Regions from separate parts of the Paenibacillus sp. EKM206P genome, predicted to be linked through region 2. Evidence: riboswitches for the same ligand, from Rfam matches in the RefSeq annotation. Region 2 holds a riboswitch; the other holds the start of a gene.
What was found. A riboswitch is a leader RNA that binds a small molecule or an ion and turns the genes downstream of it on or off. The one in region 2 is predicted to bind glycine.
Positions count from the first base shown of each region.

Region 1: it holds a riboswitch for glycine, as region 2 does, so the genes downstream of both, G9G53_RS15385 (alanine/glycine:cation symporter family protein) here and sdaAB (L-serine ammonia-lyase, iron-sulfur-dependent subunit beta) in region 2, are expected to answer to the same signal.

Region 1 covers NZ_JAAMNQ010000006.1:275,698-280,128, reverse strand. The annotation lists gene G9G53_RS15390 (iron-containing alcohol dehydrogenase) at 1-975, shown strand, start outside; gene G9G53_RS15385 (alanine/glycine:cation symporter family protein) at 1,034-2,452, opposite strand; glycine riboswitch at 2,613-2,707, opposite strand; glycine riboswitch at 2,716-2,802, opposite strand; gene G9G53_RS15380 (glycoside hydrolase family 1 protein) at 2,971-4,428, opposite strand.
Region 2 covers NZ_JAAMNQ010000005.1:15,273-19,703, reverse strand. The annotation lists gene G9G53_RS12395 (ABC transporter ATP-binding protein) at 1-266, opposite strand, end outside; gene G9G53_RS12390 (DUF6359 domain-containing protein) at 595-2,199, opposite strand; glycine riboswitch at 2,537-2,652, shown strand; gene sdaAB (L-serine ammonia-lyase, iron-sulfur-dependent subunit beta) at 2,864-3,553, shown strand; gene sdaAA (L-serine ammonia-lyase, iron-sulfur-dependent, subunit alpha) at 3,543-4,431, shown strand, end outside.

The DNA of each region.
Region 1 (4,431 bases), on a different contig from region 2:
GGCGTAGAGCCGAATCCGCGCTTGTCCACCGTTAAGAAGGGCATCGACATTTGCCGAAATGAAAACATCGACTTCTTACTTGCAGTAGGCGGCGGAAGCGTTATTGATTGCACCAAAGCCATCGCAGCAGGGGCTGAATATGACGGCGATGTGTGGGATATTATCAATAAAAAGCACATGCCTACCCAGGCTCTGCCATTCGGTACCATCCTCACACTCGCCGCTACCGGTTCAGAAATGAATCCAGATTCTGTTATCACCAACTGGGAAACAAACGAAAAATACGTATGGGGCAGCGCGGTGACGCATCCGAAATTCTCGATTCTGGACCCAAAAAACACCTTCTCTGTGCCACGTGATCAGACGGTATATGGCATGGTGGATATGATGAGCCATGTATTTGAACAGTATTTTCACAATGTTAAAAACACACCGTTGCAAGATCGTATGTGCTTTTCCGTGCTGCAAACCGTAATCGAAACTGCACCTAAGCTGTTGGAGGATTTGCACAACTACGAGCATCGCGAAACGATTTTATATGCCGGAACGATTGCTCTTAACGGAACACTGCAAATGGGCTACTTCGGGGACTGGGCTTCGCATACGATTGAACATGCATTATCTGCTGTATATGATATTCCTCATGCTGGCGGTCTGGCGATCCTATTCCCCAACTGGATGAGACATACGGTGGATCAGGATGCTGCACGCATGAAACGGCTGATGCTCAGTATGTTTGACTTAGACACCGTAGGTAAAACAGATAGAGAAATCGCCTTGGAAGGTATTGACCGTCTTAGTGCATTCTGGACAAGTCTCGGTGCCCCTTCCACCCTGGCCGATTACAATATTAATGATGAGCAATTGGAAAAAATCGCAAACATTGCAGCCCGTGAAATGGAATACGGAGGCTTCGGTAACTATAAAAAGCTTAATCAAGGAGATATTTTAGCTATTTTGCGCGCATCGTTATAACATTTAAAAAGGGAGTGTCCTCAAGCCTGTGATGGCTGAGGGCACTCCCTTTTGGAATTTATGAATTAACCGTTTGTCCCTTTTCTTCTACTTGAATAGCTGCCCCTACACTGGCACCTGCAAGAATGCCCTTTTTCTTATTAGGATACAGAGAATCCATATAGGTTCGGGTTTCTGCAACTACGATTCCCGATAAGCCAAGCAGTGCAATCAGATTCGGGAAAGCCATCATTGCGTTAAAGATATCTGCCAGCAGCCAAATGGCTTCCAACTTGATGAACGCACCTCCTGCCACAAGTGCGATGAACAAATAACGGTATGGTTTAATCCATTTGACACCCAGTAAATATTCAACACAACGTTCCCCGTAGTAATTCCAGCCCAGTATCGTTGTGAATGCAAATAAAATAAGGCTAATCGTCACGAGTTCTGCACCAGCCGGAAAGGCACTGGAAAACGCATGCTGGGTCATCAGACCTCCATCGTCATTTCCACTCCATATTCCCGTAACCAGCAACGTAAATCCCGTCAGATTACAAATAATCATCGTATCGATAAATACGCCTGTCATGGATATCAACCCTTGTTCTGCAGGCCATTTCGTCTTAGCAGCAGCTGCTGCAATTGGCGCACTTCCCAAACCGGCTTCATTAGCAAAAATACCTCTGGCAACTCCACTTCGCATCGCCAACATAATCGTCGCTCCGGCAAATCCACCCGTTGCAGATGTGGTCGAGAAGGCCCCTTGTAATACTAAAGCAATCGCATGAGGAAGCTCTCCTGCAAACTTAATGAGTACAATTAAGCAAACTACGATATAGAGCCCCGACATGAATGGAACAATCTTTGTGGATACCTTGGCAATACTTTTGAGTCCTCCAATCGTAACAACAGCAGTTAACACGGAAATAATGATCGCTGTAACTACCGTTGGCACTCCAAAGCTACTTTCCGTCGAAGAAACGATAGCCTTTACTTGCGGAAAAGTACCGATTCCAAATAGGGCTACAAGAACACCAGAAAAGGCAAACAACATCGCCAGCGGCTTGAAACGGCGGCCAAGTCCGTTTTCAATATAATACATCGGACCACCCGAAAATTGTCCGTTCCGGTCTTTAACACGGTATTTAACGGATAATAATCCTTCCGCATATTTGGTTGCCATCCCGAAAAAAGCTGCAACCAGCATCCAGAATAATGAACCGGGCCCACCCAGCTTGATCGCTGTCGCCACGCCAACAATACTTCCTGTACCTACAGTAGCTGCCAGTGCCGTACTCAATGCACCGAAGCTGCTTACATCTCCGCTACCTTCGTCCGGCGCTTTACCAATTAGCTTGAGCGCCAAAGGCAATCGAATAACCTGAAGCAGCTTCAAGCGGATCGTTAGCCACAACCCCGTGCCCATCACGAGAATAAGAAGCGGCGCTCCCCATATCCAGCTGTCAATCGTTTCTAACACATGTACCAAATTCATTTTCAACCCGCTCCTCCAACATATTAGAAAACAAAAAAGAGTCAAATCAGCTGATTCGACTCCTGGAGAGGTTAAAGGCACGAAAAAATACAACCATCTTGTGCAGGTTTCTACCTCTAATAGCTCATAAAAAAGCCTAGGGTATTCCCTGTCACAGGTTATTCGCGTCTCTGTCCTTTTGCCTGAGAGTTTAAGCAGATGTTCTCTGCGGTGCACCTTCGGCGCCCAATTAAGGGTCTCTCCAGAGTTCTGTCCGTTTACGGTCCCCGCTTGTGGCTGTAACCAGCCTAAGCACCTGAGAGTTTTGCCCCTTCGGTCGGAACCTTCGTTCCATCTCCCGCAAACATCAACCAGACATATGAAATTTTTATTCATTATACAGAAAACTTTCAGCTTATTACAAGTGAAAAGTTTGTGAAGCCCTCTGAAATATTATTATTGAGTCTATCAAAAAAGCGGGTACAGCAGATCGCATCCTTAGGATGTCCTCTGCTATACCCGCCCGAGATGATATGGAATTACAATTCTTCACCATTGGTTGCTATCACATTTTTATACCAATTAAAAGAGTCTTTTTTGGAGCGTTTGAGCGTTCCGTTACCGTCATCATCCAGATCAACGTAAATAAATCCGTAGCGCTTGGACATTTCGGAAGTAGACATGCTCACAAGGTCGATAGGGCCCCAGCTGGTGTAACCAATCAGATCAACACCGTCGGCAATCGCTTCCTTCATTTGGGCAATATGCTGACGCAAGTAATCAATGCGATATGTGTCATGCACAGAGCCATCTTCCTCCACCTTATCATATGCACCCAAGCCATTTTCCACGATGAACAGAGGCTTTTGATAGCGATCATAAAACGTATTCAGTGTAACACGCAGGCCGATCGGATCGATCTGCCATCCCCAGTCGGAGGACTGCAGATACGGATTTTTCACGCCGCCAATCAGGTTTCCTGCTGCTTTCTCGCCTTCTGGACCTGCCGATACGGTCAAGGTCATGTAGTAGCTAAATGAGATAAAATCAACTGTATTATTTTTCAAAATTTCGTCATCGCCGGGTTCTGTCTGGATCACAATATTATTTTCTTCAAAATAACGATTCATATAGTTGGAATATTCCCCACGGGCATGCACATCCGTAAAGAATAGGTTCATCTGATTTTCATGCTGGGCTTTCAGTATATCCGCTGGGTTACACGTATGTGGATAGCTTTCTATACGTGCCAACATACAGCCGATCTGAGCACCCGGGATGATCTCATGTCCCCGTTTGGTTGCCAGTGCACTAGCTACAAATTGATGATGCAATGCTTGATATATCGCTTGCTGTTTGTTTTCTACACGGTCAATAACCACACCGCCACCGGTGAACGGACTCATGGTCATTACATTGATTTCATTAAAGGTCAGCCAGTATTTTACTTTATCCTTATAGCGTGTAAACACCGTTTCGGCATAATTGACGTAATGCTGTATGACTTCACGACCCAGCCAGCCATTATACTTCTGAGTCAGACCTAGCGGTGTTTCATAATGTGACAATGTTACCAAGGGCTCAATATTATATTTGCGCAGCTCATCAAATACATTGTCGTAGAATTGCAATCCTGCTTCATTCGGCTCGTGATCATAGCCATTCGGGAAAATCCGCGACCAGTGGATGGACATACGAAATACTTTAAAGCCCATTTCAGCGAACAATGCAATATCTTCTTTGTAGTGGTGGTAAAAGTCCACACCTTCACGTTTTGGGAAACGGGCATTGACTTTGCCTGCCAAAATGTCTTCGAGTCGCTCGGACGAAATCTCTATAGCGTGATCGTTCTTACGTTCCGCTTTGGGTACATAAGCAATCATGTCTGCGCTGGACAAGCCTTTTCCATCTACGTCAAAAGCACCTTCCAATTGGTTGGCTGCAGTTGCCCCGCCCCACAAGAAGTTTTTCGGAAATCCTTTTAGCATCTTCGTCATGGT
Region 2 (4,431 bases):
ATTTTATTCATTTGCCCTGAGGAAAGACGGTTCAAGTCCGTTCCTTTAAAAAAGACCTCCCCCTCTACACGCGTGCGTTCCATGTCATGCAGTTGCGGGATCGAAAGCGCTAACGCGCTTTTGCCACAGCCGGATTCTCCGACTACAGCCAGCACTTCATTGGGGTTGACCGTCAGATCCAGATGGTCGACTGCGGGGTGATATTGATCCTGGATGCGAAAAGATACGGATAATCCTTTAATTTCCAACACAGGTTCGGTATTCAATGCGCGCTTCCTCCATTCTCCATGGTCTTGTCCCGCTTATTCTCACCATGTTTGATGTTTAAAACCTCTCATGAACATTACATACCGTTTTTGTCGGAATAATTTGAATACATCCTATCACCAGTATATGGATATATCAATTAAGATTATGCTATCAACATCATTTAAAAAATCAATGATCCAGCAATAGTGCGGCCTTTCTGGCACAAAATGTAATGAAATAACCAACCATAGGTTAATTTTCATCACAAAAAAAGTCGTTTGATCCCTCAGCAGGGATCAAACGACTAACTAACCCAAGCTCACATTGAGCTCTTGACAATATAATTTACGAAGCCGCTCCATAGGAGCCAGACTTGAATGTTCTAGGATCGTACCATTTGTAGCCTGCTGCCGGAGCAGACCAAGGCTCAGGTTGCGGTTCCGTGGAAGCCGCTGGTTCCTCGAATGGCAGAAGCTTCGTTGGTTGATCCAGAGTCAAACCTGCCACATCGGACAATTTCGTGTAGTCCTGCTTCCATGCAAGCCATTGAACCGTTTGCACCAGGAAGGTGGAATCATCCACTTCTTTGAAGCCATCATATGTCTTCTTCGACTGTCCGTTTTCCTCACGCACATATTTCGGTGTAGCATCTTCTACAGGGGAAGAATCACCGATGAATGCTGCCTTGCCTTGGCCTACCTTGGAGATAGCGGCATAAGGTCCTTCCGCACGGCCCCCGCCGTTATAAACCCCCTGATCTACCGCATTACCCCATTTTTTCGTGCCTGAAGGGATATAAGCAATGCCTTTAGCCTTGGTAGGATCAATAATAGCCAGCGTAGATCCTGCATGCATGGCAATCGAGCGCACACCCTTGGTAATACCGAAAGATTGATCTGCGGCTACAATGTCGGTAGCATTCACATCACCGAGCGCATTGTAACGGAAACGAACGCCAAAGTTGGCCGCCAGCCAATCGGAGCTTGTTAATCCTTGCATTGCCGGTGATGCAGCTTCTTCTGCAGTCATGCCTTTGGCCGGATTAGTATAGGCTCCACGACGGTAGCCATTCATAACCTCGGAGGAATCCCAACGGTTTTTGTTACGATCTGCATTATAATGATCGGAGATGAAGAAGACGCTCCCTCCGCTATTCACGTATTGCAGCAGGGCAGCCTGCTCGGATGCCTTAAAGGCAACATTCGCTTCACCAATAATGAACACATCATATTGGCGCAACTTGTCATAGGTTATGGCCTGCTCTCCATAAGTAAAAGGAATGGGACGATTCAATGGGTCTACCGTAAAGCCTACATTACGCAATCCATTAGCAAAATCAGAGAAGGCGCCGTCAATGACCCAATCTGCTGCGCCAGCGGTCTGTGCGTGCGTATTATCGAACAGCACCTTTTTGCCTTTTCCATCCGGCAATGTAGTACCGGGTTGACCCGGGTTGCCAGGTTCAGGTTCACCAGGTTCACCAGGTTCCCCCGGCTCGCTTCCGCTCACCAGTTCAACAGCGCTTGGGCTTTTCACTCCACCAAAATTATTGTAGGCGCCAAGTGTACCCGTCACACGAATTTTGCTGCCGATCAGCTCAGGATGGCCTGACAGCCCAAATTGCCCTCTGTACGCGGATGTCAGCTGTACATCCAATAGATTAGAAGTGCTACGTTCATTAGCCTGGTCAGCAATCAGTACGTTAAAATCATTCGCAAACGGAGAAGAGAAGTTAGCCGTTTTCGATCCGGTAGCATGTCCGACGATATAACCTTCTACCGTCACCGTACCTCCACTGCTTTGGCCCTGAAGTGCTTCGGCTACTGTCAATGCTCCCTCTGCCTTGACCTGACCGAACGGAACGAAGATCCCGATCAGCAGTGATGCGATCGCTGCTAGATGCAGCATCCCTTTTAAGCGTGAACCTGTGAACCGCAAGCCTTTTACCATACGTCAATATCCCTCCTATGATTTCCATAAATGTACTTGTCCTCTATCAGATTAGCCGCCAATCTTCTAATTCCTTCCTGATTTCATCCATAATTATGTAAACTTTAATCTTTTTTATTGGAAATGCACCTGTTTCAGGATTTTGCAAAATTCGATTCCAATCGCTCCAAAGCGCGATATCTAGACGAACTAGGCCATTTCGATCTATATATTGTTCATTGGAAGTCGCTTATTGGTTTTTTGCAAAATCCTCGTTTATGTAAAAATTGAACCCTGTGATTGACACCGAGCACGTCATACATTACGCTAAGAAAGACATGTAGAACGGTATACGCGAATGAAGATGACGGGAGAGTCTGTCCAGGGGGCTTACACTCTGGCGGCACCGAAGGAGCAAGACGCCAGCACCCGGCTGGCGGATAATCTCTCAGGTCCATGTATCGTCATCTGACGCAACTCTGGAGAGAGCGCAAGCCACCCAAGGGGTAAGGCGGTAAGAACACCGCACGAAACTCTCAGGTAACGAGGACAGAGATAAGGGAAACTTCCTTATCCTGTCCTTTTTTGTGCTCACATTGTGCGTCAGCATTAGGAACCGTCATAACCGCGCAAAGACGCGGAAATACCATATAGTATGGTATTAGAACATACAGGGGGCCACACCATGCGTTTCAAAGATGTATTTTCTATTATCGGCCCGGCCATGACCGGACCTTCCAGTTCACACACCGCAGGCGCGGTGCGACTCGCACGCGTTGCCCGGCACTGGCTCGGGGCGCAGCCTGACCGTGCCCGTATGACACTGTACGGCTCCTTTGCCGACACGTATAAAGGACACGGTACAGATCTGGCGCTCATCGCAGGACTGCTTAATTACGATACGGACGATCACCGGATTCCCGATGCCGAGCAATGGGCCGAGCAAGCCGGGATGACCGTGGAATTCGCCGTCAGTGGACTCCCCGCTCCTCATCCGAACACCGTCCGTTTCGAGTTGTGGAAGGGCGAGGATCAGCGCACACTGCTGGGCTCCTCCATTGGCGGCGGCAGCATCCATGTCCAGCAACTCAACGAATTCCGGGTCAATCTGACCGGGGAGCTGCCTACGCTGGTGCTTCTCCACTCGGATAAGCCCGGTACATTGGGCGCAATAACTTCAGCGCTGGGCGCGGCCCACATTAACATTGCCTATATGCACGTAGATCGCAAAGGCCGGGATGGTGAAGCACTCACCGCCATTGAAACGGACAGTTCTGCTCCAGCTGAACTGATTGCGGAACTGCGTTCTTTACCTCATATGTATGAAATTAAGATGATTAATTTGAAAAAAGGAGCTGAATCCGATGCGGTTTAGCCATCTGCATGAGATCAGCGCTTTATGCGCTGAAGAATCCACCACGATTGGCCGCTTGATGATTCAAGAGCAGGTACAAGAAACGAATACAACGGAGGAAGAAATCTTTCGCCAAATGTCTGATTATTATGAAATCATGAAGGAAGCCGTTCATCGCGGTCAGACACAAGACACCGTATCCCGCAGTGGATTGACGGGCGGCGACGGCAAGCGCCTGGCCGAGTATCTGCGGTCAGGGGAGACCTGCTCCGGTGATGCCTCCGCGCTCGCCATGGCTTATGCCCTCTCCGTGTCGGAGGTTAATGCATCCATGGGTCGCATTGTCGCCACTCCTACCGCAGGCTCATGTGGGGTTATCCCTGGTGTGTTCATCAGTGCGCAGGAACGGTTCGGCTGGGATGATGAGCATATGGTGAACGGCCTATTCGCCGCTGGAGCCATTGGCTACGTGATCGCCAACAACTCCTTCATTTCTGGCGCGGAGGGAGGCTGTCAGGCTGAGATTGGCTCAGCTATCGGGATGGCCGCTGGCGCTATGGTCGAGCTACGCGGTGGTACACCTGAACAGGCTGTTCACGCCGTAGGCCTCGCTCTTAAGAACACGCTCGGCCTAATCTGCGACCCCGTCGCCGGACTCGTGGAGATTCCGTGCATCGTGCGCAACGGCCTGGGAGCCGTGACTGCGCTTGCCGCAGCGGACATGGCTTTGGCGGGTGTGCGCAGCGCTATTCCGTCTGACGAAGTCATTGACGTGATGCTTGAAGTCGGCAGCGCGATGCCGTCGAAGCACCGCGAGACCGCCAAAGGCGGCTTGGCTCAGACGCCGACTGGCAAGCGTTTGACCGAATCACTTACACGCAACGCATCAATCAAGAAGA